Regions from separate parts of the Streptomyces luteosporeus genome, predicted to be linked through region 1. Evidence: predicted binding sites of a transcription regulator. Region 1 holds the regulator's gene; the other holds the start of a gene.

The links. The regulator HspR, encoded in region 1, represses chaperone genes until heat shock. The targets are predictions, from matches to a motif close to TTGAGNNNNNNNNNCTCAA.
Region 2: lon (endopeptidase La) is a predicted target of HspR. The motif match lies at 11,259-11,277, and genes of this name have one in related genera.

The regions. Positions count from the first base shown of each region.
Region 1 is NZ_BAAASL010000024.1:86,988-102,495, reverse strand. Features, by position in the region: partial or broken gene ABD361_RS26325 (Hsp70 family protein) at 1-443, shown strand, start outside; gene grpE (nucleotide exchange factor GrpE) at 440-1,099, shown strand; gene dnaJ (molecular chaperone DnaJ) at 1,136-2,305, shown strand; gene ABD361_RS26310 (heat shock protein transcriptional repressor HspR) at 2,309-2,767, shown strand; gene ABD361_RS26305 (DUF4097 family beta strand repeat-containing protein) at 2,901-3,632, shown strand; gene ABD361_RS26300 (ATP-binding protein) at 3,619-4,044, opposite strand; gene ABD361_RS26295 (helix-turn-helix domain-containing protein) at 4,271-5,122, shown strand; gene ABD361_RS26290 (DUF397 domain-containing protein) at 5,209-5,538, shown strand; gene ABD361_RS26285 (ArsR/SmtB family transcription factor) at 5,842-6,828, opposite strand; gene ABD361_RS26280 (SH3 domain-containing protein) at 6,947-7,348, shown strand; gene ABD361_RS26275 (TetR/AcrR family transcriptional regulator) at 7,428-8,006, opposite strand; gene ABD361_RS26270 (dihydrofolate reductase family protein) at 8,079-8,681, shown strand; gene ABD361_RS26265 (pyridoxamine 5'-phosphate oxidase family protein) at 8,903-9,307, opposite strand; gene clpB (ATP-dependent chaperone ClpB) at 9,478-12,144, shown strand; gene ABD361_RS26255 (YbjN domain-containing protein) at 12,223-12,756, shown strand; gene ABD361_RS26250 (hypothetical protein) at 12,821-14,026, opposite strand; gene ABD361_RS26245 (aminotransferase class I/II-fold pyridoxal phosphate-dependent enzyme) at 14,318-15,508, shown strand, end outside.
Region 2 is NZ_BAAASL010000018.1:54,401-69,908, reverse strand. Features, by position in the region: gene ABD361_RS22500 (sensor histidine kinase) at 1-2,298, opposite strand, end outside; gene ABD361_RS22495 (protein phosphatase 2C domain-containing protein) at 2,533-3,303, shown strand; gene ABD361_RS22490 (MarR family winged helix-turn-helix transcriptional regulator) at 3,533-4,027, opposite strand; gene ABD361_RS22485 (lysozyme) at 4,252-5,157, shown strand; gene ABD361_RS22480 (M4 family metallopeptidase) at 5,285-8,041, opposite strand; gene ABD361_RS22475 (DinB family protein) at 8,236-8,766, opposite strand; gene lon (endopeptidase La) at 8,840-11,236, opposite strand; gene ABD361_RS22465 (rhomboid-like protein) at 11,478-12,152, opposite strand; gene ABD361_RS22460 (spermidine synthase family protein) at 12,312-13,010, shown strand; gene ABD361_RS22455 (response regulator transcription factor) at 13,119-13,856, shown strand; gene ABD361_RS22450 (sensor histidine kinase) at 13,893-15,002, shown strand; gene ABD361_RS22445 (multifunctional oxoglutarate decarboxylase/oxoglutarate dehydrogenase thiamine pyrophosphate-binding subunit/dihydrolipoyllysine-residue succinyltransferase subunit) at 15,237-15,508, shown strand, end outside.

The sequences.
Region 1 (15,508 bases):
TGACCGTCACCGGCGGCTCCTCGCTGCCGAAGGACGAGGTCGACCGCATGCGCCAGGAGGCCGAGCAGTACGCGGAGGAGGACCACCGCCGCCGCGAGGCCGCCGAGACCCGCAACCAGGGAGAGCAGCTCGTCTACCAGACGGAGAAGTTCCTCAAGGACAACGAGGACAAGGTCCCCGCCGAGGTCAAGACCGAGGTCGAGACGGCCGTCGCAGAGCTGAAGGACAAGCTCAAGGGCGAGGACACCGCCGAGATCCGCACCGCCACCGAGAAGGTCGCCGCGGTCAGCCAGAAGCTCGGCCAGGCCATGTACGCCGACGCCCAGGCCGCGCAGGGCGCTGCCGGTGCCGCCGGTGACGGCCAGCAGGCCAAGGCCGACGACGACGTCGTCGACGCCGAGATCGTCGACGAGGAGAAGCCGAAGGGCGGTGCGTCGGCGTGACGGAGGAGACCCCGGGCTTCAACGAGAACGAGAAGCCTGAAGGCCCCTCCGAGCCGACCGCTCCCGACGACGCGGCGAAGGCCGCCGGGTCCGCCGATCAGGCGGGCCCGGCCGGCCCGGCCCCCACGGGCGAGGAACTCGTCGAGGTAGGCCTCCAGGCACAGCTGGACCAGGCCCAGGCGGCGCTCGGGGAGCGCACCGCCGACCTGCAGCGGCTCCAGGCCGAGTACCAGAACTACCGTCGCCGGGTCGAGCGGGACCGCGCTGCGGTCAAGGAGGTCGCCGTCGCGAACCTCCTGTCCGAGCTCCTGCCCGTCCTCGACGACATCGGTCGCGCCCGTGACCACGGCGAGCTCGTCGGCGGCTTCAAGTCCGTCGCCGAGTCCCTGGAGACGGTCGCCGCCAAGATGGGCCTGCAGCAGTTCGGCAAGGAGGGCGAGCCCTTCGACCCGCTGGTGCACGAGGCGCTGATGCACAGCTACGCGCCGGACGTCACCGAGACGACCTGCGTGCAGATCCTGCAGCCGGGGTATCGCATCGGCGAGCGCACCATCCGCCCCGCGCGGGTGGCCGTCGCCGAGCCCCAGCCCGGCGCCCAGCCCAAGGCCGAGGACGAGTCGTCGGACGAGGAGAGCGGTGGCCCGGACGAGGGCTGACGCACAGCGCAGGACGAGGAAGGAGGGACGTCGAGGATGAGCCTCAGCAGGGACTTGCTCGAAAAGGATCTGTACAAGGTCCTCGGCGTCCCCAAGGACGCCACCGAGGCGGAGATCAAGAAGGCGTACCGGAAGCTCGCCCGCGAGTTCCACCCGGACGCCAACAAGGGCGACGCCTCCGCGGAGGAGCGCTTCAAGGAGATCTCCGAGGCGAACGACGTCCTCGCCGACCCCAAGCGCCGCAAGGAGTACGACGAGGCGCGCGCCCTGTTCGGCAACGGAGGCTTCCGTGCCGGGCCGGGCGCCGGCGGCTCGTTCAACTTCGACCTGGGCGACCTCTTCGGAGGCGCCCAGGGCGGTGCCGGCGGCTTCGGCGGTGGCGGCGGCATCGGTGACGTCTTCGGGGGACTGTTCAACCGCGGCGGTGCCACCCGCACCCAGCCGCGCCGCGGCCAGGACATCGAGTCCGAGGTCACCCTCAGCTTCACCGAAGCGGTCGAGGGCGCCACGGTCCCGCTGCGCATGTCCTCCGCAGCCGCCTGCAAGGCGTGCTCCGGCACCGGCGACAAGAACGGCACACCGCGCGTGTGCCCCACCTGCGTCGGCACCGGCCAGGTCTCGCGGGGCACAGGCGGCGGCTTCTCGCTGACCGACCCCTGCCCGGACTGCAAGGGCCGCGGGCTCACCCCCGAGCACCCCTGCGACGTCTGCCACGGCAGCGGCCGGGCCAGGTCCGCCCGCACCATGCAGGTCCGCATCCCCGCCGGAGTCTCCGACGGCCAGCGGATCCGCCTGCGCGGCAAGGGCGCCCCCGGGGAGCGCGGCGGCCCCAGCGGCGACCTCTACGTCGTCGTCCACGTCGGCACCCACCCCGTCTTCGGGCGCAAGGACGACAACCTCACCGTCACGGTCCCCGTCACCTTCACGGAGGCGGCCCTCGGCGGCGAGATCAAGGTGCCCACCCTCGGCGGGCCCCCGGTCACCCTGAAGCTCCCCGCCGGCACCCCCAACGGCCGCACGATGCGCGCCCGCGGCAAGGGCGCCGTCCGCAAGGACGGCACCCGCGGCGACCTCCTGGTGACCGTCGAGGTCGCCGTGCCCACCAGCCTCGACGACAAGGCCCGGGAAGCCCTGGAGACCTATCGGGAGGCGACCGCCAGCGAAGACCCGCGAGCGGAACTGTTCCAGGCCGCGAAGGGAGCCTGAGCCATGGAAGGTAGTGGCCGTCGACGCAACCCCTACGAGCTGACCGACGACTCGCCGGTCTACGTCATCTCCGTAGCCGCCCAGCTGTCGGGCCTGCACCCGCAGACCCTCCGGCAGTACGACCGCCTCGGTCTGGTCTCCCCCGACCGCACCGCCGGTCGCGGCCGCCGCTACTCCGCCCGTGACATCGAGCTCCTGCGCCAGGTGCAGACGCTCAGCCAGGACGAGGGCATCAACCTCGCCGGCATCAAGCGCATCATCGAACTGGAGACCCAGGTCGCCGCGCTCCAGGCCCGCGTGGCCGAACTCCAGGCCGTGGTCGACGGCGCCGCCGCCGCCATGCAGCAGCGCGAGGCCGCCGTCCACGCCTCGTACCGGCGCGACCTCGTCCCGTACCAGGAGGTCCAGCAGGCCAGCGCGCTGGTCGTCTGGCGCCCCAAGCGGGAGCAGAAGAAGCACTGAGCGCTTCGCCCCGACCCGGCCCCTGACAGGGGCCGGGTCGGGGGTGCATCAGGGGAATCCCCCATGGGCGCCGCCCACCCCCGCGCATAGCCTCTCCGTGTCTGATCCTCTTTCACGAACGGTGGGAACCCTCATGCGCGCGCGTCTCCGTCTCATCACCGCCCTCGCCGCGACCGGCGTGGCCGTCGGAGCCCTCAGCGCCTGCGGCAGCCTCCTGAACAAGGACTTCGAGGACGACACCACGATCTCCCAGAAGATCACCTCCGTCCGCATCGACAACGAATCCGGCGCCGTCACCCTCATCGGCGACGAAGGCGGCACCAACGTCGGCCTCCACCGCCGCGTCGAATACGGCGGCGACCGCCCCCAGGGGGCCACCCACCGCATCGAGAACGGCGTCCTCGTCCTCCGCGGCTGCGGCGACGACTGCGCCGTCGCCTACACCGTCCACCTGCCGGCCGGCCTCCCGGTCACCGGCAAGAACTCCAGCGGCGCGCTCACGCTCAAGAAGACCGGTGCGGTGTCGGTGTCCACCGACTCCGGTGCCATCGACGTCGTCGACGTCCGCGGGCCCGTCGACGTCCGCGCCGACAGCGGTGCCATCACGGGCCGGGGCCTGCACGGTGGACCCGTGAAGGCCAGGACGGGCAGTGGTGCCATCGACCTCACGCTGTCGGCGCCGCAGGACGTCCAGGCCACGGCAGGTAGCGGGGCGGTCGACGTCACCGTTCCGGCCGCCACGTACCGCGTCAGCGCCAAGACCGGCAGCGGCGGCAAGGACATCGAGGTGGAGAACGACTCCTCCGGCAAGTACCGGATCGACGCGTCGACGGGCAGCGGCGCGTTGACGATCAAGCGCGGCTGATCTCGCACCACACGGATTTGGCTCCGCCGCCGGGGGAGGGGGCGTGCCCCCAGCGGTCCGCGAGCGCCTGCAGCAGGCGAAGCCCTCGGCCGTTCTCCCCGTACGGGCGCACGGCGCGGGGGGTCGGCGGACGCGGGCAGTTGTCCCGCACGGTGACGCGCAGAACGCGCCACTCCGACCACCACAGGCTCAACTCGGCGGTGCCGCTCGTGTGCACGATGGCGTTGGTGAGCATCTCGTTGGCCAGCAGCTCGGCCCGGCCGATCAGTTCGCCCAGCTCGTGCGCGAGCAGCGCGGCGCGCAGGGTGGTACGAGCGACGCGGACCGCTCTCGCGTCGTGCGGCACGAGCAGGCTGTACTCGAACGGTTCGATGCGCTCTGCGGTTTCCTTGACGGGGAAGGGCAGCAGCATGTCGCCTCCTGCGGTGGGGTGAGGCGGCCGAAGCGGTGTCATTGCCGGTCGCTGCCGCGTTGCGGGCAGCCCGGTGCGCTTCCGCGGGCCGGAACGGTGCCGCTGCGTGTGCGGCACGCGACTCAACGTAGGGGGCTATGTAGCCCCGCTGCAACGGAGTCGCCGAAGTTCGCCCCATCGGGGCACAGCGTGGCCTCACGCCGTTCGCAGCAGGGAGACTGACCCCATGCCGCCCAGGAACAACCCCACCGCGCGCCAGGCGCGTCTCGGTACCGAGTTGCGCAAGATGCGCGAGCGCGCAGGCCTGACCGCTCGCGAGGCCGCCGCGCAGCTGGGCGTAACGCCCATGCGGATGAGCCACATTGAGATCGGCCGCCTCGGCGTGAGCGAGGAGCGGTTGCGGAAGTTCGCAATGCATTACGGCTGCAGCGACAGCGCCTACATCGATGCGCTGGCGGAACTTACTGGGCGCCAGGAGCGCGGCTGGTGGGAGAAGCATCAAGGGCTGCTGCCGCAGCGGTCGCTGGATCTCGCTGCTTTGGAGTGGCACGCCAGTGGCATCGACGGGCTGCAGATCGTTCACATCCCAGGGCTCCTGCAAACTGAGGCATACACCCGAGCGATCTTCTCGCACATGCCGCAGGAGGCCAGGCCCAGCAACCTTGACGCCATCGTCGATTTCCGGATGCGACGCCAGGAAGTGCTTGATCGCGAGGATCCGCCTCCCTACAGGGCGTTCATCCATGAGGCGGCACTGCGTATGAAGGTTGGAGACCGGAACGTCGTGCGCCAGCAGTTGGAGCTGATCGCAGCGAGGTCGGAACGGCCCGGTACGACCGTGAGGGTAGTGCCGTTCTCGGCCGAGGGTTTCGTCTGCATGGGCTACGCGATGCAATACATGGCGGGAGGCGTCCCCCGGCTCGACACCGTGCAGATCGACGAAGTGCACGGCAGCGTGTTCCTCGACGCCCAGGAAGAGCTCGAACGCTACCGCGCCGTCTTGCGGACGGTTGATCGGTTGGCGCTCGGAGTCGAGGCGAGTCGAGACTTCGTCCGGAGCATTGCTCGCGAGCATTAAGAGGTGCGGTCGTGAATCCCCTGGTATGGCAGAAGAGTTCCCTGTCCGGCACAGGCCCGGACAACTCCTGCGTGGAGTTGGCCCTCATGCGAGGTGACTGGCGGGGGAGCACGCGCTCCGGAGGAGGCCCGCGCAACGACTGCACGGAGGTTGCCGCGACTCCAAGGACGTGGCTGAAGACCTACGTCTCTGGGCCTTGGCCCAGCAACGAGTGCGTTGAGGTCGCTGCGTTAAGGCATCAGAAGTCCTCCTATTCGGGCACCGGACCCGGCAACGACTGCGTCGAGGTCGCGGCGGCTCCGGCCGCCATCGCCCTTCGCGAAAGCGACGACCCGGAGGTCGTCATAACCACCGCCCCCGCCACGCTGGCGGCCCTCGTGCGGGCCGCCAAAGGCGGGCGGCTGGGCGCCCCGTAGGGGCGCGGGGAACTGCGCGATCGGCCACCGGCGGCCCGCAGTCGACCGCGCACCCCGGCACCCCTTCTGCGGGCGCGTCGTGGTTTCTCGCGCAGTTCCCCGCGCCCCTTACGGGGCGCTGTGGTGCTGCGTGGCGTCGAACTGCGGGACGCGGCTGGGGGCACCCCATAGGGGCGCGGGGAACTGCGCGGTCGGCCACCGGCGGCCTGCAGCCGAAGCACGGTCCCCATCCGCGGGCGCGTCGTGGCTTGTCGCGCAGTTCCCCGCGCCCCTACGGGGGGCCCGCGGCACCGGGACGCGCCACTAGGCCGGTACGCGGGGGGTGGCGCCGTTGAGGAGGGCGGTGCCGAGCGCCGTCGTGGCGTGCAGGACCGCGTTGCGGCGGCGGCTGCTGTGGATCAGGCCCGCTTCGCGCAGGGCGCCGAGGTGCCGGCTGGCGTTGGGGGCGGTGGTGCCCGTGCGGCGGGCCAGTTCGCCCGTGGTGGCGGGGCCGTGGGCGCTCTCCTGCAGCAGTCGGGCCCGTACCGGTCCCAGCAGGGCGGGCAGGGCCGTCGGTGCGCCGCCGGAGGCCCAGCCGGGGTCGTGGTCGATGGGATGGACCAGGACGGGGGCCATGTCCTGGGCGACGACGCTGGTGGCCTGGTAGCGGCAGAAGAAGGACGGTTGCAGGACGAGGCCGCGCCCTTCGAGGTGGACGTCGCGGTCGTCGGGGTAGTCCAGTTCCAGCACGGGAGGGTTCCAGCGTGCCGTGGGGTGCAGGGAGGTGAACACCGCTTCCCAGCCGCCCCTGGCGAGCAGGGCGGAGCGGCGGGCGCGGTCCTGCCGGATCTCCTTGCCGATGCGCTGCCAGTGGGGGGCCAGGCAGGCGTCGAAGTAGGTCTTCACGGCGTCGGTCAGGCGCCCGAGGGTCTCCGTGCCGTCGGCCAAGTGGGCGCACCAGGCGGGTAAGCGGCGTCCGGGGTGCTGCCGGTGGAACTCCTGCAGGTCGCGGCGGATGGCGCTGCGCTCCGTGGACCGCAGCAGGTCGAGGCCGGCGGCGAGGCTGCCGCCCGACGGGGCCGGGGTGAGGAAGTCGAGGCAGTAGCCCTTCGCGGGGGCGACGGGGGAGAGCATGCGGGTGGCTGCCGTGGGCAGGCGGCGCAGGACGTCACGCCGCCAGGGGGCGAAGAGGACGCCGCTGTCGCGGCGCTGGAGTCTGTGCAGGCTGATGGACACCTCCCAGAGGGGGTCGGGGTGCTCGGCGAGTGTCGTACGGGCGAGGTCCTCGCCGGTGAAGTGGATACGGAGCATCTGTGTCTCCTTCGTGCCGGGCTTCCGAGCAGGGAGTGTGCGTTCAGGCGCACACAAGTGCCGTTCGTGAAGGGCTGGTTGCCAGACTTCCGGTATCCCGACGGAAAGGGGAACGAGCATGTACAGACCAGCGTGGCTCGCCGCTCTCGCCGGTGCGGCCCTTTTGGGCCCGGGCCTTGCTCTCAGCCCGGTGGCGCAGGCCTCGGAGGCGTCGCAGGGGCTGCCGCCGGAGCTCGCCCTGTTCGGCTGCTCGCACGCGTGGTCCGACCGGGACAAGGATGGTGAAGCGGACATCGATCGGACGGACGTCAATGTGCGCTCCGGTCCGCATGCCACTTCCGACGGCGGCCCGTGCAGCGTGCTGTTCCAGCTCGACCGTGATGACCACGTCTACTACCACTGCTATACGACGACGAACAGTGAGGGCACCTGGACGCATCTGCGCAAGAGGGGTGGCTCGCAGATGGGGTGGGTGAAGGACACGTTCCTCCCCGGCGGAGGAAGCAGCGAGCGCTGCTAGCGCCGCTCTCGTGAGGCCCCGCCAGCGTGGCTGTGGGGCCCGGGGCGGTTGCGTGCAACCGCCCCGGGCCCGGTGGTGTTCATTCGGTGGAGACGATGCGCTCCACCGCCGCCGTCACCAGTTGCTCCCGCTCCTCCTCCGTGAAGACGTCCGGCAGGGTGAGCTGCTCCACGATCAGCCAGTTGAGGGCCAGGATGAGCAGCTTGACGGCCGTGGCGTCACCGGGGAGGCCGGAGGCCTCGTGGTAGGCGAGGTTGGCGTCGATGTCGGCGCGGACGCGCTCGGTGAGGACCTTGCGCAGCTCGGGGCGGCGGGTGGCCTCCAGGCGCAGTTCGAGCAGGGCCAGGTAGCCGGTGCGGAAGGCGGCGATGCGGCCGACGAGTTCGCGCATGAGCTGTGCGTACGTCTCGCGGTCGCGGCCGGCGGTGCGCTGGCGGGTGATCGTGGCCTCGTCGGGTTGGAGGCGTTCGTAGACGCGGGCGCCGGCCTGGGTGAGCAGGTCGTCGCGGTTGGCGAAGTAGTTGGACGCGGTGCCGGTGGGCACGGCGGCGGCGGTGTCGACCGCCCGGAAGGTCAGGCCGCGTGCGCCTTCAGCGGCCAGCACCTCGATCGCAGCGTCGACGAGGGCGGCGCGTCGCTCGTCGTTGCGTCTCACCATTGACACCACTCCAGATGTAGTACTACGTTCTGATCACTTCAATCAGAGTACTACGCAAGGAGTGGTCAGCGTATGCGCAAGCTCGTCTACTACGTCGCCGTCACCCTCGACGGGCGCATCGCCGGCCCCGGCGGTGAGTACGACTTCTTCCCCCAAGGCGACGAGGCGCAAGCGGCCGCCTACTCCGCCTGGACCACCACGCTGTACCCCGAGACCGTGCCGACCGCCTTCCGTGAGGCGGTCGGGGTGGCCGATGCGCCGAACCGGCACTTCGACACGGTTCTGATGGGCCTGGGTGCGTACCGCCCCGGTCTGGACGCGGGGATGACCAGCCCGTACGCGCACCTGCGCCAGTACGTCGTCTCCAGCACCCTGCAGGCCGACATCGACCCGGCCGTCACCGTCGTGCCGGGCGACCCGCTCGCGCTCGTGCGCGAGCTCAAGGAGGAGGACTCCGCGCTGGGCATCTGGCTCTGCGGCGGCGGGAAGCTCGCGGGCGCGCTGCTGCCCGAGATCGACGAACTGGTGATCAAGAACTACCCGGTCGTCGCCGGCGACGGGATCCCGGCCTTCGACGGCGCCTTCGACCCCACGGTCTTCGACGTCGCCGAGCGCACGGCCTTCCCCAACGGCGTGACCCTCACGCGCCTGACCCGCCGCGTCCAGGCCAACTAGGGGCTCCGCCCCGTAGGGGCGCGGGGAACTGCGCGACAAGCCACGGCGTGCCCGCGGACGGGGTGCCGGGGTAGCGGGTCGACTGCCGGCCGTCAGTGGCTGATCGCGCAGTTCCCCGCGCCCCTACGGGGCGCTGCCTGTCTGTCGGGCAGGTCTTCGTCGCGCGGCACCCCGCGCCCCTACGGGGCGCTGGTCGATCGCGCCCCTGACGGCGTAGGCCGTCAGCCGCGGCCCAGGGCGCGGGTGACCGTGATTTCTATGAGGACCCGGTCCGGGTTGGGGGAGGGCGTCCGGCCGTAGCGCTCCGCGTAACGGCGCACCGCGTCGTCCACCGCGTCCGCCTCCGTGCGGACGACCGCGCGGCCCTCCAGCGTGGCCCAGCGCCTGCCCTGGTGCTGGGCCACGGCGACGCGGGCGCCGGCGGGGCCGGCGGCTTGGACGTTGGCGACCTTGCGGCTGCTCTTGTTGCAGATGACCCGGGCCGTGCGGGTGTCCGGGTCGAAGGTGACCCCGACCGGGACGACGTGCGGGGAGCCGTCGGGGCGCAGGGTGGTCAGCGTGCACACGTGCCGCTCCTGCCAGAAGCTGAGGTAGGCGGCGTCGAGGGCGTCGAGGTCGAGGGCCATGCGGCCAGGTTAGGTCAGGGGCGGGCGCGCCGAGGGGCGCGCCCGTCCGGGTGTGCGCTGCACTTTTCGGGTGAGGGGGCTGCCCCTGCCGGGTTGAGTGGAATAGACTCAACTTATCGGACGTTGTCCCAGGCAATGCTGCCGTTCGGACAGGAGGAGGAGCGCAGGCCGTGGATGCCGAGCTGACGAACAAGAGCCGGGAGGCGCTCAGCGCCGCCAACGACCGGGCCGTCACGGCGGGCCACGCCGACATGACGCCGGCGCATCTGCTGCTGGCGCTGCTGGCCGGCCGGGACAACGAGAACGTGATGGACCTGCTGGCCGCCGTCGAGGCGGACGCGGCCGCGCTGCGGTCGGGCGCCGAGCGGCTGCTGGCGGGCCTGCCGAGCGTGCAGGGGTCGACCGTGGCGCCGCCGCAGCCCAATCGCGAGCTGCTGGCCGCGCTGGCGGATGCCGCCGACCGCGCGCGGGACCTGGGGGACGAGTACATCTCCACCGAGCACCTGCTGATGGGCCTGGCCGCGAAGGGCGGGGCCACCGGCGAGCTCCTGGCGCGCCAGGGCGCCTCGGCCGCCCGGCTGCTGGAGGCGTTCGAGAACGTGCGCGGCGGGCAGCGCGTGACCTCGGCCGACCCGGAGGGCACGTACAAGGCGCTGGAGAAGTTCGGTACGGACTTCACGGCCGCCGCGCGCGAGGGCAGGCTCGACCCCGTCATCGGGCGCGACCACGAGATCCGCCGCGTCGTGCAGGTGCTCTCCCGGCGCACCAAGAACAACCCCGTCCTCATCGGCGAGCCGGGCGTCGGCAAGACCGCCGTCGTGGAGGGCCTCGCCCAGCGCATAGTCAAGGGCGACGTCCCCGAGTCGCTGCGCAACAAGCGCCTGGTCGCCCTCGACCTGGGCGCGATGGTGGCGGGCGCGAAGTACCGGGGCGAGTTCGAGGAGCGGCTGAAGACCGTCCTGGCGGAAATCAAGGCCAGCGAGGGCCGGATCATCACCTTCATCGACGAGCTGCACACCGTGGTCGGCGCGGGCGCCGGCGGCGACTCCGCCATGGACGCGGGCAACATGCTCAAGCCCATGCTGGCCCGCGGCGAGCTGCGCATGGTCGGTGCGACGACCCTCGACGAGTACCGCGAGCGCATCGAGAAGGACCCGGCGCTGGAGCGGCGCTTCCAGCAAGTACTTGTCGCAGAGCCGTCCGTCGAGGACACCATCGCCATCCTGCGCGGCCTCAAGGGCCGCTACGAGGCGCACCACAAGGTGCAGATCGCCGACTCGGCGCTGGTCGCCGCGGCGACCCTGTCCGACCGCTACATCACCTCCCGCTTCCTGCCGGACAAGGCCATCGACCTGGTCGACGAGGCCGCCTCCCGGCTGCGCATGGAGATCGACTCCTCGCCCGTCGAGATCGACGAGCTCCAGCGCGCGGTCGACCGGCTGAAGATGGAGGAGCTGGCGCTGAACAACGAGTCGGACGAGGCCAGCAAGGAGCGCCTGGCCAAGCTGCGCCGCGACCTGGCCGACAAGGAGGAGGAGCTGCGGGGGCTGACCGCCCGCTGGGAGAAGGAGAAGCAGTCCCTCAACCGGGTCGGTGAGCTCAAGGAGCGCCTGGACGACCTGCGGGTGCAGGCCGAGCGCGCCCAGCGCGACGGCGACTTCGACACCGCCTCCAAGGTGCTCTACGGCGAGATCCCCGGCGTCGAGCGGGAGCTGGAGGAGGCCGCGCGGGCCGAGGCGGAGGCCGAGCAGGAGGCCGCCGAGAAGGACCTGATGGTCAAGGAGGAGGTCGGCCCGGACGACATCGCGGACGTCGTCGGCTCCTGGACGGGCATTCCGGCCGGCCGCCTGCTGGAGGGCGAGACGCAGAAGCTGCTGCGCATGGAGGACGAGCTCGGCAAGCGGCTGATCGGGCAGGCGGAGGCCGTCCGGGCGGTCTCGGACGCCGTGCGGCGCAGCCGGGCCGGCATCGCGGACCCCGACCGGCCCACCGGCTCGTTCCTCTTCCTGGGCCCGACCGGCGTGGGCAAGACGGAGCTGGCCAAGGCGCTCGCCGACTTCCTCTTCGACGACGAGCGGGCCATGGTCCGCATCGACATGAGCGAGTACGGCGAGAAGCACTCGGTGGCCCGCCTGGTCGGCGCCCCGCCCGGCTACGTCGGCTACGAGGAGGGCGGCCAGCTCACCGAGGCGGTGCGCCGCCGGCCGTACAGCGTGATCCTGCTGGACGAGGTGGAGAAGGCCCACCACGAGGTCTTCGACATCCTGCTGCAGGTGCTCGACGACGGCCGGCTCACGGACGGCCAGGGACGGACGGTCGACTTCCGCAACACCATCCTCATCCTCACCTCCAACCTCGGCTCGGTCTTCCTGGTGGACCCGCTGCTGAGCGAGGAGCAGAAGAAGGAGAAGGTGCTGGAGACCGTCCGCGCCTCCTTCCGCCCCGAGTTCCTCAACCGCCTCGACGACACCGTCGTCTTCCACCCGCTGGGCACCGGCCAGCTGGAGCGCATCGCCGAGATCCAGATCGGTCACCTGCAGCGACGCCTGGCCGACCGCCGGCTCACCCTCGACGTCGACGCCGATGCCCTGCGCTGGCTGGCCCGGCTGGGGCAGCCGGAGGAGGCCGGCGCCGCGCCGGACCTCACCTACGGCGCCCGCCCGCTGCGCCGCCTGGTGCAGACGGCCATCGGCGACCGGCTGGCCCGGGCGATCCTCTCGGGCGAGGTGCGCGACGGCGACACGGTGGGGGTTTCGGTGGCGGACGGCGGGCAGGAGCTCACCGTCTCCCCCGTCCGCGCCGCCGCACGTCAGGCGGCCGCCGCGAAAAGCCTGTGACATACGGCGAGGCGGGGGTACCAGCCCCCGCCCGTGATGGGGGAGGATGGCGGGAGACCGTACGAAGGGAATTTAACGGTGAGCATCGACCCGTCCTCGATTCCGAATTTCGGGGGCCAGCCCGAACCGCAGCCTGAGGCGGGCCCGACCGGCCCCGTCATCCCCGACCAGGACCTGATCAAGCAGCTCCTCGAGCAGATGGAGCTGAAGTACGTGGTGGACGAGGAGGGCGACCTCGCCGCTCCGTGGGAGCAGTTCCGCACGTACTTCATGTTCCGCGGCGAGGAGGAGCAGCAGGTCTTCTCCGTGCGCACGTTCTACGACCGTCCGCACGCCATCGAGGAGAAGGGCAAGATCCTCGAGGTCGTCGACGACTGGAACCGTCGCACCCTGTGGCCGAAGGTCTACACCCACACCCACGACGACGGCACCGTCCGCCTCATCGGCGAGGCGCAGATGCTGATCGGCGTCGGGGTGGCGCTGGAGCACTTCGTCTCCAGCACGGTCAGCTGGGTGCGCGCCTCGATCGAGTTCGACAAGTGGCTCGTGGAGCAGCTCGGCCTGGAGGCCGACTTCGAGTCCGGCGACGACAAGCCGGACGACGAGGGCTGAGCCCCGCTCTTCCCATCGGGACTCCGCTTCCCATCGGGACCCCGCTTCCCGTCAGGGCCCCGTTTCACATCGGGACCCTGGCGACCGTCAGCAGGTACGTCCCGTAGAAGAACGACAGCCCGGCCAGCGCGGCCGTCGCCAGGGCGGCGGTGCGCGGCCGGGCCCTCGCCATGGCCAGCGCGGCCGGCAGCAGCAGCGGGAACGCCGGCATCAGGAAGCGCGGCTTGGAAGCGAAATAGCTGGAGCCGCCGACCGCGATGACGACGAGCACCAGCACGTACACCAGCAGCGTGGCCGGCGGCCGGTCCAGGGCCAGCAGCACCAGCGAGAACAGCGCCACGACCAGGATCAGCAGCGTGGCGTAGTACGCCAGGGAGTCCCGCCCGACGATCAGGTGCCGCACGAAGCCGAAGGCGTTCTGGCCGAAGTCGAAGCGCGATCCCCACAGCCGCTGCACCTCGAAGTAGCCCAGCACCCCGTGCCCCGAGCGCAGGCCCGCCCACAGCACGTACCCGGCCCAGCCCAGGGGCGCCAGCAGCGCCCCCGCCCACAGCCGCGGGTCGGTGCGGGCGCGCGGATCGCGCCACAGGGCGAGCGCGGCGGCGGTGCACACGGCCGCGGCCACGGCGACCCCGTTGGGCCGCGACAGCCCCGCGGCCAGGGCCAGGACGCCGGCCGTCAGCCTGCGCCCGGTGAGCACCGCGTACAGCGACCAGGCGGCCAGCGCGGTCATCAGCGACTCGGTGTAGGCCATCGTCTGCACGATCGCGTGCGGCAGCAGCCCCCACAGCAGCACCAGTGCGGTGGCCACCCGGCGCCCGTGCAGGTGCTCGCCCACCGCGTACAGCCCCCAGGCGGCGGCCAGGGCCGACACCCCGGACACCAGCAGCCCGGCGGTGACCGGCGTGATCGGCAGCATGGTGGTCAGGGCCCGCACGAGGCCGGGGAAGAGCGGGAAGAAGGCGAGGTCGTTGAAGACCACGCCCTTGCTGGTGGGGGAGGGCACGACCAGGCCGTAGCCGTGCCGGGCGATGCCCGCGTACCAGATGCCGTCCCACAGGTGGCCCAGCAGCGTGCGCGGGTGCTTGCCGATCCACAGGGCCCAGGCGGCCATGGCGATGGTGCCGGTCATCCGCGCCACGGCGTACAGGCCGAGCGCGGGCAGGGCCCGGTCGAAGGCCTGGAGCACCCGGTCCCTGTACGGGCGGCGCTCCTCCGGGGCGCGGCGCGGCTCCGGAGCCCGTACGGGCGCGGCGGCGTCGGCGGACACGGGGGCACCTCCGGTGCGATGCGGGGGGCTGCTGACGTGACGATCCGGGCATACCGACCATGTCGCGCGTGCCTCGCGCGCGCGACCGGGAAACGCCCGTAAGCGGTGCCCCTTCCACCCGCTCGGCGGCACCCGGGCGTGTCGCACCCCGCGGACGGCGGCCCGTGTGCTGCGACGGGATGTGCTGCGGCGACCCCTGGGGCGCGCGGGCGGGCCCGCCTATGGTGATCCCGACGACGCCGGCACGGGCGATCCCCGGGGCCGGCGACCGGACGATCCAGGGGAGTGGGCATGACCACGGCCGGAAGCGGTACGGGCAGGGGCGCGCGGGCCCGCGCGGCGCAGCGGGTGCAGGGCACGGGGGTGTCGGTCTTCACGGAGATGACGGAGCTCGCCAGGAGCACCGGGGCGGTCAACCTGGGCCAGGGCGTGCCCGAACTGGACGCGCCCGCGGCCCTGCTGCGCGACGTGGCCGACGCGGTGCTCGCCGGCGCCAACCAGTACCCGCCGGCGTACGGCTTCCCCGCCCTGCGCGAGGCGGTGGCCGCGCACCAGCAGCGGCGCTACGGGCTGGCCTACGCGCCCCAGGGCGAGGTGCTGGTGACCACCGGGGCCACCGAGGCGCTGGCGGCGTCCCTGCTCGCGCTGTGCGACCCGGGCGACGAGGTGCTCGCCTTCGACCCCTGCTACGACGCCTACCCGGCGGTGGCCCGCTTCGCGGGGGCGCGCCTGGTGCCGGTGCCGCTCGCGGAGGACGGCGAGCGCTTCGTGCTGGACGCGGACGCCCTGCGCGGCGCCGTCACCGCCCGTACGCGCGTGCTGGTGCTCAACACCCCGCACAACCCCACGGGGAAGGTCTTCACCGCAGCGGAGCTGGAGACGATCGCGCAGGTGTGCCAGGAGCACGACCTGGTGGTGGTGACGGACGAGGTGTACGAACACCTGGTCTACGACGGCGGCGAGCACCGCACGATCGCGGCGCTGCCGGGCATGCGGGAGCGCACGATCACGGTCTCCTCGGCCGGCAAGACCTTCAACGTCACCGGCTGGAAGGTCGGTTGGGTGTGCGGCCCGGCGCCGCTGATCGGCGCGGTGGCGGCGGCGAAGCAGTTCCTCACCTACGCCTCCGGCACGCCGTACCAGGAGGCGCTCGCGCGGGCCCTGGGGGGCGTGGAGGCGTGGGCGGGGGAGCTCAGGCAGACCCTGCGCCGCAACCGCGACCTGCTGACCGAGGGGCTCGCCCGGGCCGGGTTGCGCCCCTACCGGGCGGAGGCGGGCTATTTCGTCCAGGCCGACATCCGCGCGTGGGGGTACACGGACGGCGTGCAATTCTGTCGTGAACTCCCCACGCGCGCCGGGGTGGTGGCAATTCCCACGTCCGCCTTCCAATTGCGCCCGGGCGCCCCGGCCCACTGGGTGCGTTTCTCCTTCTGCAGGCACGAGAAGTCAGTGGTCGAAGCGGTCGAGAAGCTCGTGAACGCG
Region 2 (15,508 bases), on a different contig from region 1:
GGGCGGCACGACGGGCCCGTGGCCCGGGTGGCCGTACTCGGGGGGCGAGGCGTGGGTGCCGTACGGGGAGTGGGCGGTGGGGTGGGGGGAGTGCGCCGGGTGCGGCTGCGCGGCGTGCCGGTGCGCGGCCTCCGGCGGTACGGGCTTGCGAATGGTGGTCAGTTGGATGGTCTGCTCGTCCTGGTGGGCCCACGGGGCCGCGCGGCGCGGCCCGGGGACGGAGGGTCGATGGGCGGAACGCCCCTGGAGGACGTGGGAGTTCACCTCGGCGGCGGCCCCGGGCAGGTCGGTGGGCGGCCCGGTGCGGGCCGCACCGGGGACGGGTGGCGCGGCGGCCGGGTCGCTCATCGCGGGCGGCTCGGCCGGCAGCAGCCGGCCGGGCAGCACCACGACGGCGGTGATGCCGCCGGGCCGCTGCTCGCGCAGCTGGACGCGCACGCCGTGCCGGGCGGCGAGCCGGGCCGCGACGTACAGCCCGAGGCCCATGACGGGCTCGTCGTGACCGCCCGGGACGTCGGCGCGCGGCCCGGAACCGGCCTGGGCCAGACGGGCGTTGAGCTCGTCGAGGCGCTCGGGCGCCATGCCGATGCCCTCGTCCTGGACGGAGAGCATCACCTCGCCGTTCTCCAGCAGCCAGCCGGAGACCTGGACCTGGACGTCGGGCGGGGAGAAGGCGGTGGCGTTCTCCAGGAGCTCGGCGACCAGGTGGCTGATGTCGTCGGCGGCGAAGCCGGCGACCTGGGCGCGGGCGGGCAGGGAGTGGATGCGCACCCTTTCGTACCGGTCGATCTCGCTGACGGCGGCGCGCAGCACGTCCAGCAGCGGGACGGGGGCGGCGTGGCCGGCGGGGTGCTCGGCTCCGGCGAGGGTGAGCAGGTTCTCGTTGTAGCGGCGCATGCGGGTGGCGAGGTGGTCGAGGGTGAAGAGCACCTCCAGCCGGTCGGGGTCCGCTTCGTGGGCCTCCATGGACTCGATGACGGTCAGCTGGCGCTCGACGAGGCCGAGGGTGCGCCGGGACAGGCCGACGAAGGTGGTGTGCACCCGGCCGGAGAGCCCGGTCATGCGCTCGTCGAGCTCGTGGCAGCGCTCGCGCAGCGCGTCGCGCTCCTCCGCCAGGTCCTGGCGGGCGACGTCGAGGCGGTTGCGCTCGCCCTCCAGGAGGGCGATGCGCTCGCGCAGCCGCACGACGGTGCCGTGCAGGACGTTGACGGAGCGGCCGATCTCGGCGAACTCGTCGTCGCGGCCGCGGAAGGAGACCGGCTCGCGGGCCCCCGGCTCGGCGCACAGGCGGCGCGCCCCGAGGCGCAGCGCGGCCAGCGGCCGGGTGACGGAGCGGGCCGACTGTACTCCGGTGACCACGACGAGCAGGAAGGCCAGCGCGGCGAGCGCGCAGCGCACCTGCAGGGCGGTGGCGTCGTGGTCGCGCAGGGCCCCGAGCCGGGCCATCTCCTCGGTGGCGAGGGTCGATTCCAGGCCGCGCAGCTGCTCCAGGCGGGCGGTGAGCTGGGCCCGCACGGGGCCGGGCCGCTCCAGCTCGGCCGGTGCGGGCTGGGGCCGGTCGCCGAGCCGGTCGAGCCGGGCTTCTGCGGCGGCGGTCTGCGGCCCGCCGACCGTGCGGGCGTACTCGGCACGCAGGGCGGCGGGGGCGAGCCGGCGGAAGTCGGCGAGGGCGGCCTGCTCCCGCAGCCGCTGCTGCAGGGCGGCCTGGCCGTAGCCGGGCTGGGTGCCGTGGGCGGCCAGGGCGGCGGTGAACAGGGCCCGGGTGGCGGACGCCGCCTCGGCGGCGCGGCCCAGCGCGGGCAGGGCCGTGGCCTCGGCCGACTGGGCGCGTGCCGGCAGCCGCTGGACGACGCCGGCCTCGGCGTCGTCCAGCGCCTGGACGGTGGCGGTGTACGCGGTGAAGACGCCGAGCGCGTCGCCGGGGCCGGCCAGGGCGCGGCGGCGCAGCTCGGGCAGGCCGGCCAAGCGGTGGCGCAGGGCGGCGGGCGCGCCGGGGCCGAACTCCTGGATCTGCCGGTCGACGCGGGCGCGTTGCTCCTCGGAGGCGGCCACCGGCACGGGCGCGCCGGAGCGGCCGCCGGCGACGAACTCGGTCATGGCGTCGCGCTCGTCGGCCAGGGAGTGGGCGAGGGCGACCGCACCGCTGCCGGTGGCGGCGCCGGCGGCGAGGTCGCGGGAGTCGGCGAGGTCGCGTATGGCGTCGGCGATGCCGAAGGCGCCCGCGCCGAGGGCGGCGAGGGAGACGACGGCCACGGAGGCGATGAGCCGGTTGCGTACGCGCGCGGTGCGCTCGGGCACTGCCGTGGTCTGCTGTTCGCGCTGGCCGCCGCGAAGTCGCTTCTTCCGCACCGGTGCTCGCAATCTGCTCTCGTCGTCCGGCGCACCGCCGACTGACCCTGACCGATCTGACCCCTGTCGGGTGTCACCCACCGCATCCCCCCGGCAAGTGCCCCCACTACATCAACAGCGCGGCGTGCCGGAAGGATGCGCGTCGTAGGGCACGGAAATTCGGGCATCCGGCACACTGGTCGCATGCGCATCGAACTTGCCGGTCAGCCAGGGGATTCGGGCCGTCCGAACGAGGATTTCGCGGCCGTCGCCCTGCCCGCCTCGGGCGCCGGCGGGGCGCTCGTCGTCCTCGACGGGGTGACGCCGCCGGCGCGCGGGACGGGGTGCGTGCACGGAGTGCCGTGGTTCACCACGCGGTTGGGCACGACCCTGCTGGAACTGGCGGCGGGCGAGCGGCGGATGGAGCTCGGGGCGTGCCTGTCGGAGGCGGTGGCGCGGACGGCGCAGGCGCACCGGGACACCTGCGACCTGTCCGCCCGGCTGACCCCGCAGGCCACGGTGGTGGCCGTGCGCTGGGACGCGGAGGTGGTCGAGCACCTGGTGCTCTCGGACTCGGTGCTGCTGCTGGAGGGGGCCGACGGCGAGGTGCGCGCGGTGCTCGACGACCGTCTCGACCGGCTGGTGGCGCTCGGACCGGTGACGGACGACCAGCGCAATGTGGAGGGCGGCTTCTTCACGGCGGCGGCCGACCCGGGCGTGGCCGCCCGCGCGGTCACGGGGACGACGGCGCGCGAGGCCGTCCGTGCGCTGGCGGCGCTGACGGACGGCGCGTCGCGCTGGGTGGAGGTCTTCCGCGAGGGCGCGTGGGCGGAGTGCTTCGCGCTCCTGGCGAAGGAGGGCCCCCGGGCGCTCGTCGAGCGCGTACGGCAGGCGGAGGCGGCGGACGCACAGTGCCGCGCCTTCCGCCGGGGCAAGCCGCACGACGACGCGACGGCGGTGTACGTGCAGCTGTAGGGCCGGCGCCCCAGCGCCCCGTCAGGGGCGCGGGGCTTCGCCCGGGCCTGGGGGTGGCGCGTCGACTGCGGGCCGTCGGTGGCCGATCGCGCCCACGCGGCGGCAGCCGCAGATCGGCACAGCCCCGCGCCCCTACAGGGCGCCGTGGGCTGGTGCAGTGCCCCGTAAGGGGCGCGGGGAACTGCGCGACAAGCCACGACGCACCCGCACACGGGGCGCCGGGCAGGTCCTAGAGCTCGGCGCGCTCGTTCATCTGGTGCATCAGGCGGGCGAGCTCGGCGACCTCGGCGCGGTCCCAGTCGGCGAACCGGCTCACGTACTGCGCCCGCCGGGCGTCGCGCACCCGGGTGAACCGGGCGCGGCCCTCCTCGGTGATCCTGATGAGGGAGGCCCGGCCGTCGGCCGGGTCGGGGTCGCGGCTGACCAGGCCGAGCTCCTCCAGGGCCCGCAGCTGACGGCTCATCGTGGCCTTGCCCACCCCGAAGTAGGCGGCCAGGTCGGTGGCGCGCTGCCGGCCGGACTCCTCCAGACGGACCAGCAGGCCGTAGGCGGCGGGCTCGAGGTCGGGGTGGACCTGCCGGGCCAGCTCGCCCGAGGTGGCCCGGGCACGGCGCAGGAAGACCGCGAGCTCGCGCTCCAGGGCGAGGAAGGCCTCGTCCTCGCCGGCACCGGCGCAGCCGCGGGGGCCGCCGTCCTCGGGAAGCGGGTTACCGGTCTGGTGCACGTGGACGCCCTCTCCTGCTTTCAGCCGCTGAAAAATCCGGTTTGGCCGCGTCGTGTCGCCGCAGCTCGGTCAGTATTTCGCAGGATTAGACCAACGGCAGCACCCCGGGTCCCTATCGCGCTGCGCGTCTCCGTCCGTAGCTTGATTAATGGCATGGTCATACCAATCGGTTGGCCATTGAACTCTCCCCCACCCTCCCCCACCCTTGGCTTCGGAGGCACCATATGCCCGAGCATCGTTCCGGCCCGGGTCGCCCGATTCCTCCGAGATCGGCGACCCCACGCGCCCCCCGTCCCCCCCACGCCCGCCGCATCCGGTCCGTCCCCCTGCTCTGCGCACTCACCCTGCTCCTCGCCCTGCTCGTCCCGCTGACCCTCCCCGACGCCGCGGCGCCCGCGGCCGGCGCGGGCATCCGGCCCACCCACCCCGAGCGGGACTGGATGGGCTCGACCGTCCGGGCCCACGAGGGCGGCCCGCAGACCGACGAGGGCTCGGCCGGCGTCCCCACGGTCGAGGGCGTGGACGTCAGCAGCCACAACGGCAATGTGGCCTGGTCCACCCTGTGGAACAAGGGCGCCCGCTTCGCCTACGTCAAGGCCACCGAGGGCACCAGCTACACCAACCCCTACTTCGCACAGCAGTACAACGGCTCCTACGACCGCGGCATGATCCGGGGCTCGTACCACTTCGCCCTGCCCGCCAACTCCAGCGGCGCCGAGCAGGCCGACTTCTTCGTCGACCACGGCGGCGGCTGGTCGGGCGACGGCCGGACGCTGCCGGGCGTGCTCGACATGGAGTACAACCCCTACGGCGACACCTGCTACGGCATGAGCGCCGGCGACCTGATCGGCTGGATGGCCGACTTCTTCGCCACCTTCCGGGCGCGCACCGGGCGCGACGCCGTCGTCTACACCACCACCACGTGGTGGAAGCGGTGCACCGGCAACTACGGGGGCTTCGGCTCGTACAACCCCCTGTGGATCCCGCGCTACGGCTCCTCCGCCGGCGAGCTGCCCAACGGATGGGGCTTCCACACCCTCTGGCAGTACACGGACAGCGGAAGCACGGTCGGCGACCACAACCGCTTCAACGGCTCCTACTCCCGGCTCAAGGCGCTCGCCTACGGGTGACGGCGCGCGCACGCCACCGGGCCCCCGGCGCACATCGGTGCGCCGGGGGGGGCCCGGACGGGCGTCGGCCGGACGGGCGGTCGGCCCGTCCGGCGTCAGCCGGTGAAGCGGTCGGCCGGTCGGCCGGTCAGCCGCAGTGGCCCGCCGGACGGGTGCGGGTCACCAGATCGGTGTAGCCGGTGGTGCCGTCGATCCACACCACCTGCTTGCCGCCGGCCGCGGCCGCGCCGATCTGCTCGCCGCGGTTGCAGGAGACCCGGGCGGGGGCGGTGGCGCCGGTGGCGTCCGCGCCGAACTGCCACAGCTTGGCCAGCGACTCGTTGCGGGCGCGGCTGTCCGGCACCTGGGCCGAGACGGTCACCGCGTCGTCGGAGGCGGTGACGTCGAAGGCGTACAGCGCCCGCTCGCCCTTCTCCGGGCTCACGTCCACCGTGCCGCTGCCGTCGAGGTTCGCCCGGCGCACGGCCACCTGGCCGTCGTCCACGTTCTCGTCGGCCAGCCAGTAGACGTGCTTGCCGGTGATGGCCGTCCGGCCGACGGCCTGCGGCTGCCCGAGCTGCTTCATCAGCGTGCGCGTGCCACTGGCGAGGTCGAGGACCTCCACGCCGCTGCGGTAGTCGTCGCCGTCACGGTAGGACTTGGCGTACGCGATGCGGCCGTGGCTGATCGAGGGCGCGGCGGAGCCGACGTCGGAGGTGCCGCCGTCCACCCAGGCGGGCTCCTTGTCACCCGGACGCAGGTAGCCCACGTGGCGGGATCCGAAGAGGTCCATCTTCTCCAGCACCACGACCTGGCCCTCGACGCGCACGCCGGAAACGGTGTCGGGGGTGCTGTAGAGCTTCTTGACCGGGCCGCCGGCCAGCGGCCGCGAGAGCACGTCGATGCCGGCCGGGCTGTAGGCCGACCAGACCACCGTCCTGCCGTCGGTCGCCGGGTTGACGTGGAAGCGCCCGTCGTTCGGGCTGATCAGCTTGGGCGTGCCGGAGCCGTCCGTGCGGCCGGCCCACACCGAGTACGCCTCGGTGCCGTCGTCGTTCGACTTGGCCGCGGCCCACCAGCCGCCGCCCGCGCCCACGCCGGTGTCGGCGGTGTTCAGCCGGCCCAGCAGCTGGTCGGAGTCGACGCCCAGGGCCTGCTCCCAGTTCGGGACGATGCCGTGGGCGTTGAAGGAGCGCTTGACGACGTTCAGCTGCTGCCCGGAGACCTGCAGGGCCCGCGCGGCCGCGATGACCGCGTTGCGGCCCTCGGTGAAGCCGTCGAGCGGGGTCATGTACTCCGTCAGCGCCTTGTAGGCGATCTTGTCGGCGAGGGTGCGGCCGAGGTCCTCGCGGATGTCCCACAGGGCGCCCGAGAAGATCGTGGAGTTCAGGTGCACGCCGCCGTTGTCGTAGGCGAAGGAGGTGCCCGTGAAGTTCTTGGCCGTCGTCGCCCCGTCGTTGAGGTCGCGGAAGGCGCAGTCGCGCGGCGCCTTGGTGCGGCACAGGTTGCCGCCCATCAGGCCCGCGTCCGGGTCGTCCATCGACATGCCGGCCGCGTCGACGGCGATGGCGTTGCCGAAGTAGTCCGCGATGGCCTCGTTGAGGGCGCCGGACTGGCCGGCGTAGACGAGGTTGGCGGAGTTCTCGACGACGCCGTGCGTCATCTCGTGGCCGACCACGTCGAGGTCGGCGGAGAGGGTGCGGAACTCCTTGTCGCCGCCGCCGTACACCATCTTGGTGCCGTCCCAGAAGGCGTTGACGTACGGCATGCCGAAGTACTGGACGCCGACGAGGGAGTTGATGGCCATGCCGCGGCCGTCCAGGCTGTCGCGGCCGTGCACCTTCTTGTAGTAGTCGTACACCTTGCCGGCCGCCCAGTGCGCGTCGACCGCGCCGGACTCGGTGGCGTCCTTGCCGAACTGCGGCGTCTTTGAGCCGAACTCCTTGATGCCCTCGGGCCAGGTGCCGCTGACCTCGGTGACGTCCTTGCCGCGGACGTCCCAGGTCGAGATGACGTTCTTGCTGGTGTCCCACATCCGCGCGTGGTCGTTCATCACGTACTCGCCGCGCGCGGTGTCGAAGAACAGCCCCAGCTCGACGGTCGTGCCGTCGTACTTCACGCCCGAGCCCTGGACACCGGGGTTGCGCCCGCCGTCGGGGGCCTTGCCCTCCTTGGCGTCACCGGTCGCCGCGCCGGCGGCCGCCTGCGCCTTCGGCGCGCCGAAGGTCTTGATCCCGCTGTACTGCAGGACCGGGAAGCCGGCCTTGGCGTCGATGTAGACCTCGCACAGCACCGGCTCGCCGGTGGCGGGGTCCACGCCGCGGACGGTGACGTGCTGGGTGAGGACGCCGGGGCCCTTGGGGATGACGACGAGGCCGCGGGCGGTGCCGGTCAGGGCCGGCTTGCCGGCCTCGGCCCGGAGCTTCTTGGCGCCGAGCTGCGCCGTGACGGCGCCGACGGCCCGCCGGACGGCGAGCTCCTCGCCGACGTCCGGCGTGGTGCCGGTGGTCAGCGCCGTGAAGTACTTGCCGGAGGTACCGGTGACGACGCGCTTGCCGTCCTTCTTCTCCATCCGGACGACGTACTGCCCGCCGAGGACCTCGACGCCGCGGTGCTTCTGCTGCAGCCGGACGGTCTCCGCCGTCCCCGCGGCGAGCGTCTGCACGGGCGTGAGGTCACGGCCCGGATTCGCTATGCGGTAACGGTTCTTCTTGTCCGCGAGGTGCCCCCGGGCCGCATCGGCCGCGCTGCCCGAGGCCTTGGCGGCGTCCCGGATGCCGTCGACCAGGGAAGGGGTGGAGGTTCCCTTCCCCGGAACGACGTCCGCCGGGTCGCCGCCGCTGCCGCTCCCGGCCGCGAGGGCCTGGGCCGGCAGCGCACCGACGACAAGGGCGGCAGCGCTCACCAGCGCTGCCGCCCCTGCTATTCCGCTCTTGACTACCGGTCTTCCCGAACCAGCTCTGGAACTCCTGGAACTGCGCAAGGTTCCCCCTCCGTACGTACGGAACGCCGGAATTTCTGTGGTCGGCGCATATGCAACCCGTGAGGCGTGAGCCGATCAATGGGGCGTACGTAGCGGGGGGTTGATTTCAGCCGGGCCTACGAGCCGGTAGCACCGTCGATGCGCTCGCGCAGCAGATCGGCGTGGCCGTTGTGGCGGGCGTACTCCTCGACGAGGTGGACGAGGATCCAGCGCAGCGACACCCGCTCCTCGCCCATGAAGCGCACGCCCTCCTCCGTGAGCGTGCCGCAGTCGTCGAGCGAGGCACCGGCGATGAGCTCCCGGGCGTCGGCGATCTCCGCCCGCCATGCGGCCAGGGCTTCGTCGATGCCCTCGTCGGCGTCGAGAACGAAGCCCTGGTCCTTGGCCTCCCCGTACAACCAGGGCGTGTCCGGCCGGCCGGCGAAGATCCGCCGGAACCAGTTCCGTTCGACCTCGGCCATGTGCCGCACCAGGCCGAGAAGCGTCATCGACGACGGCTCGGCGGAGGCGGTGCGCAGCTGCTTGTCGTCGAGGCCCGCGCACTTCAGCGCGAGGGTCTCGCGGTGGAAGTCCAACCATGCTTCGAGCATGGCCCGTTCATCTGCGTGCAGGGGCGGCACGGCCCGCCCGTCCGGCATCGAGACCATGGGGCTCACCCTGGCACAGGACGTTCACGCGGTCACCCCTGCTAACACGCGCACCGACGAGACGGCCGGCCGGCTACGCCGCCAGCGGCACGGTCGCCGTCGCCGGGGTCAGGGCCAGCTCCAGCACCCGGCGCACGTCCGAGACCGCGTGCACGTCGAGCGCGGCCAGGACCTCGGCCGGGACGTCGTCGAGGTCCGGCTCGTTGCGCTTGGGGATGATCACCGTGGTGATGCCCGCGCGGTGCGCGGCCAGCAGCTTCTGCTTCACGCCGCCGATCGGCAGGACCCGGCCCGTCAGCGAGACCTCGCCCGTCATCGCCACGTCCGGGCGCACCTGGCGGCCGGAGAGGAGGGAGGCCAGGGCGGTGGTCATGGTGATGCCGGCGCTCGGACCGTCCTTCGGCACGGCCCCGGCCGGGACGTGCAGGTGGACGCCGCGCTCCTTGAAGTCGCCGACGGGCAGCTCCAGCTCGGCGCCGTGGGAGCGCAGGAAGGACAGGGCGATCTGCGCCGACTCCTTCATGACGTCGCCCAGCTGGCCCGTGAGCGTCAGGCCCGCGCCGCCCGTCTCCGGGTCGGCCAGCGACGCCTCGACGAAGAGGACGTCGCCGCCCGCGCCGGTGACGGCGAGGCCGGTGGCCACGCCCGGCACGGACGTACGGCGCTCGGCCGGGTCCTGCGCGGACTCGGGCGTGTGGTGGGGCCGGCCGATGAGCGGGCGCAGCTGCTCCACGCCGATGGTGAAGGGCAGCTCCTGCTCGCCCAGCTCGTGCTTGGCCGCGACCTTGCGCAGGAGCCGGGCGACGGCGCGCTCCAGGTTCCGCACGCCCGCCTCGCGGGTGTACTCCCCGGCGAGCTTGCGCAGCGCGGCGTCCTCGATGACGACCTCCTCCGGCGACAGGCCCGCCCGCTCCAGCTGCCGGCGCAGCAGGTGGTCGCGGGCGATGACGACCTTCTCGTCCTCCGTGTAGCCGTCGAGGCGCACCAGCTCCATGCGGTCCAGGAGCGCCTCGGGAATGGCCTCCAGGACGTTGGCGGTGGCGAGGAAGACCACGTCGGAGAGGTCCAGCTCGACCTCCAGGTAGTGGTCGCGGAAGGTGTGGTTCTGGGCCGGGTCCAGCACTTCGAGCAGGGCCGCGGCCGGGTCGCCGCGGAAGTCGGAGCCGACCTTGTCGATCTCGTCGAGCAGGACGACCGGGTTCATGGAGCCGGCCTCCTTGATCGCCCGCACGATGCGGCCGGGCAGGGCGCCGACGTAGGTACGGCGGTGGCCGCGGATCTCCGCCTCGTCGCGCACGCCGCCGAGGGCGACCCGGACGAACTTCCGGCCCATCGCGCGGGCCACGCTCTCGCCGAGACTGGTCTTGCCCACGCCGGGCGGGCCGACGAGCGCGAGCACCGCGCCCCCGCGCCGCCCGCCGACCACGCCCAGCCCCCGGTCGGCGCGCCGCTTGCGCACCGCCAGGTACTCGGTGATCCGCTCCTTGACGTCCTCCAGGCCCGCGTGGTCCGCGTCGAGGACGGCCTTGGCACCGGGAAGGTCGTAGGCGTCCTCGCTGCGCTCGTTCCAGGGCATCTCCAGGACCGTGTCCAGCCAGGTGCGGATCCAGCCGCTCTCCGGGCTCTGGTCGGAGGCGCGTTCGAGCTTGTCGACCTCCTTCAGCGCCGCCCGGCGCACCTTGTCCGGCAGATCGGCGGCCTCGACGCGGGCCCGGTAGTCCTCCGACTCGTTCTCCGGATCGCCGTTGAGCTCGGCGAGCTCCTTGCGGACGGCCTCCAGCTGGCGGCGCAGCAGGAACTCGCGCTGCTGCTTGTCCACACCCTCCTGGACGTCCTTCGCGATGGACTCCGCGACGTCCTGCTCGGCGAGGTGCTCGCCGAGGCGCTTCACGGCCAGCTTCAGACGGGCGACCGGATCCGCGGTCTCCAGCAGCTCCACGCGCTGGGCGACGGTCAGGAACGGGGAATAGCCCGAGTTGTCGGCGAGCTGACCCGGATCGTCGATCTGCTGGACGCGGTCCACGACCTGCCAGGCGCCGCGCTTGCGCAGCCAGCTGGTGGCGAGGGCCTTGTACTCCTTCATCAACTCGGACACCGCGCCCGGCAGCGGATCCGGGGTGACCTCCTCCACGGCGGTGCCCTCCACCCACAGGGCCGCACCCGGACCGGTCGTACCGGCACCGATCCGGACCCGGCGCACACCGCGGATCAGCGCGCCGGGGTCGCCGCCGGAGAGACGGCCCACCTGCTCGACGGTGCCGAGCGTGCCGACGCCGGCGTACGTGCCGTCGACGCGCGGCACGAGCAGGACGCGCGGCTTGGTGCCGCTCGCCGCGGCGGCCTGCGCGGCCTCGACCGCGGCGCGCACCTCGGCGTCCGAGAGGTCCAGGGGGACGACCATCCCCGGCAGGACGACCTCGTCGTCGAGCGGCAGCACGGGCAGGGTGAGCGGTGTGGACGTCGAAGCCATGATCTCCCCTTCGGCATGCAAGTTGAGTTGTACCGACTCAATGCATGACCGGTCCCGGATGTTCCCGGGCGGGTGTTCGCTGTGAGCGATCAGTGTGGGCGGTGGGGCGCCTGCGGCGGGCGTCCTCAAACGCCGGACGGGCTGATTTCAGCCCGTCCGGCGTTTGAGGACACCGGGCGCAGCCCGGTCCGGGGGTCCGGGGGCTTGCCCCCGGGAGACGGGGAGAGGGCGGGGCTGGGGATCAGCCGCCCGCAGGGCCCTCGCGGAGCAGCGGGCGGCAGAAGAGGCCGATCAGGAGGGCTATCGGGTGGCCCCAGCTCGACATGGGGTCGATGAGTTCGATCAAGTCCTGCGCACACATCGCCCCCGCGATCCCCAGCAGCACCCACTGCCCCACCCGCGGCAACAAGCCCGACAGGGCTCCCACGCACGCCATGAGGCCGAAGCTGATGCCGTAGTCGAGGCGGTGCAGGGACGCCTCGGGGAGGCGGCCGGCCGCCACCGCGCCCGCTACGGGGAGTTCCGTGGCGAGGGTGGCCAGGACGTGGCCGGCGAGGAAGACGCCGGCGGTGCGGGCGCCGCCGACGCGGCGTTCGAGGGCGGTGAGGACGAGGAGGAAGGCGGGGCCGTAGGCGGAGTAGAGGCCGCCGGCCACCCACAGGGCGCTCGCAAGGAGGACGAGGACGGGGCGGTCGGCGAGGTGGGCCGCGTCGGTGCTGGATTCCTTCAGCAGCTGCGTGACCGTGGCCTGGTCGCCGAGGTCGGCGTACAGGGCGGTGGCGAGCAGGACGAGGCCGTAGGAGAAGGTGAAGGGCGTGCTCGTGGGGGTGGGCAGCAGCCGCAACCAGGCGGTGGGTATCCGGCCCCGGCGAGGGGCGGTCGCGGCGGGGCGCTCCTCGGCGTCAACCGCAGTCACTCGGTCAGGCCCCTTTCCGCGCACGTCCCCCCGGATTTGAACATTAAGGTGCAGGACCGGCCGCCGGATCAACTCCGGGGCGTGACTCGGGTCACCTTTGTCAACCTCTTGACGCTTTTCGGCGTCGGCCGGTTCGCCAACGACGCGAGGAGGTACGCAATGCCTGTCGATTCGTTTGATGCGCCCGTTGATGCGCCCGTCGTGATCGAGCGCCGTGAGGGGCCGTACGGAGAGGTCGTGCTGCGCCGGCGGGGCGGGCACCACGAGATCATCGCCAACGGGTGCTTCCTGATGGACACCTCGGACGGGCGGTCCGAGCGGCTGCTGGTGGACGCGGCGCTGGCCGCGCTGCCGGCCGGCCGGCAGGCGCCGTCGGTGCTGATCGGGGGGCTGGGGGTGGGGTTCTCGCTGGCCCGGGCGGCGGCCGGGCGGCGCTGGGGGCGGATCACCGTGGTCGAGCGCGAGGCGGCGGTGATCGACTGGCACCGCACCGGCCCGCTGTCGGCGATCTCGGGCGCGGCCCTGGCCGACCCCCGTACGGAGGTGGTGCACGCGGACCTGGTGGCGTACCTGGCGGACCGGTCGGGCCCGGTCTTCGACGCGCTGTGCCTGGACATCGACAACGGCCCCGACTGGACCGTCGCGGAGGACAACGACAGCCTCTACTCCCCCGCCGGACTGGCCTCCTGCCGGGCGCGGCTGGCGCCCGGCGGGGTGCTCGCCGTGTGGTCGGCGCAGCCCTCGCCGGCGTTCGAACAAGCCCTTCGCAATGCCGGATTCGCCGGGGTAACGACGGAAGAGATCGCGGTTGCCCGAGGCGTCCCGGACGTCGTCCACCTCGCGATCAGCGCCGCGTAGCCGAGCCGCGCCGGGTGCCCGTACCCTGCCTTCCACAGCTGCAGGACTGGCGGGGATCCCGGCACCGGTGCCGGGATTTCCGCAGGGAGGACGCTAGGGGCGGGGCGTATGGAACAGACACACATCGGCCCGAGCGGCGCCGCGGCCAGCGTCGGGGCACAGCGCCGGGTGCTGGTCGTCGAGGACGACCGGACGATCACCGACGCCATCGCGGCCCGGCTGCGGGCGGAGGGGTTCCAGGTGCGCACGGCGGGCGACGGGCCCGCCGCCGTCGACACCGCCGAGGCCTGGCAGCCGGACCTGCTGGTGCTGGACGTGATGCTGCCGGGCTTCGACGGGCTGGAGGTGTGCCGCCGGGTGCAGGCGCAGCGGCCGGTGCCCGTCCTGATGCTGACCGCGCGCGACGACGAGACCGACATGCTGGTCGGGCTGGGGGTCGGCGCGGACGACTACATGACCAAGCCGTTCTCGATGCGGGAGCTGGCGGCGCGGGTGCACGTGCTGCTGCGCCGGGTGGAGCGGGCCACGCTGGCCGCGCACACCCCGCGCAGCGGCATCCTGCGCCTGGGCGAGCTGGAGATCGACCACGCCCAGCGCCGGGTGCGGGTGCGCGGCGGGGACGTGCACCTGACGCCGACCGAGTTCGACCTGCTGGTGTGCCTGGCCAACACCCCGCGCGCGGTGCTCTCGCGCGAGCAGCTGCTGGCGGAGGTGTGGGACTGGGCGGACGCCTCCGGCACCCGCACGGTGGACAGCCACATCAAGGCGCTGCGCCGCAAGATCGGCGCCGAGCGGATCCGTACGGTGCACGGGGTGGGGTACGCCCTGGAGACGCCGGCGGCGTGAGGCGGCAGGACTGTACGGCATGACTGGTGAGGCGGCATGACTGACGGAAGCACCCCGCCGCCGGGGCTCGGGAGCCGGATCTGGCTGGCCCTGCGGCCCCTGGATCCGTACCGCTCGGTCAAGGCCGCGCTCGGCGCCCTGGTGATCGGCTCGGTGGCGATCACCACCCTGCTGGTGTTCATGGCCATCCGTTCGGCGACCGAGCTGCGGGTGATCACCGTCTTCTCGATCATCGCCTCGCTGCTGATCACCCAGTTCGTCGCGCACGGCCTGACCGCGCCGCTGGACGAGATGACCGAGGTCACCCGGGCGATGGCGCAGGGGGACTACACCCGCCGGGTGCAGGCGCGGCGGCGGGACGAGTTCGGCGACCTGGCGGACGCCTTCAACCGGATGGCGGCCGACCTGGAGGCGGTGGACACCCACCGCAAGGAGCTGGTGGCCAACGTCTCGCACGAGCTGCGCACCCCCATCGCCGGCCTGCGGGCGGTGCTGGAGAACGTGGTGGACGGGGTCTCGGAGCCGGATCCGGAGACGATGCGCACGGCGCTGCGCCAGACCGAGCGGCTGGGCCGCCTGGTGGAGCAGCTGCTGGACCTGTCCCGGCTGGACAACGGGGTGGTGCCGCTGCGCGCCCGGCGCTTCGAGGTGTGGCCGTATCTGGCCGGGGTGCTCAAGGAGGCCGGCATGGCCTGCGGCAGCGGCTCCTCGCCGCGCGCCCGCAAGGACGTCCACCTGCACCTGGACGTCGCGCCGCCGGAGCTGACGGCCCACGCGGACGTCGAGCGGCTGCACCAGGTGGTCGCCAATCTGGTGGACAACGCCGTCAAGCACAGTCCCCCACACGGCCGAGTGACGGTCCGGGCGCGCCGGGGGGAGGGGCCGCAGTCGCTGGCCCTGGAGGTGCTGGACGAGGGCCCGGGCATCCCCGCCTCCGAACGGGACCGCGTCTTCGAGCGCTTCAACCGGGGCTCCGGCGCCCAGCCGGCCGGCCAGCCGGGTGACGGGGGCACCGGCCTGGGGCTGGCCATCGCGCGCTGGGCGGTGGACCTGCACGGCGGGAGCATCGGGGTGGCGGAGTCGCCCCGTGGCTGCCGCATCAAGGTCACGCTTCCGGGACAGGCCCCGCGGGCCGGGTTGGCGTAGGGTCGTTGGTGGGAGCACACATCCGCGACCGGACCGGGGCACGGTCCGGTGATCGGGGAACCCGGGAGGGAGGAGAACCTCCGGGTTTTCCCGCGTCGCCATGCCCCGAAACCCGGGGCAGAGTGTGACTTAGGCGACGACTGGCCGGGGTGGCCTGCATTAAGGGTCCCGACAGGCGTAGCCTTTATTCCCGCTGTCCACCACCTTAGGAAGCGGAAGAGGGCGGTTGCCGCCGTGTCGCCACAGTCCCCCAACACCTCGAGCGTCTCGACCGACCAAGCGGGGCAGGGCAAGAGTCCTGCCGATGTGTTCGGTCCCAATGAGTGGCTCGTCGACGAGATCTACCAGCAGTACCTCCAGGACCCGAACTCGGTCGACCGAGCCTGGTGGGACTTCTTCGCCGACTACAAGCCGGGCACGGCGTCGGCCCCGCCGACGCAGGAGGTGACCGGGGCCGCCCCGGCCGCCCCCGCGGCGCCCGGTGCCGCGCCGGCCGCTGGTGCGGG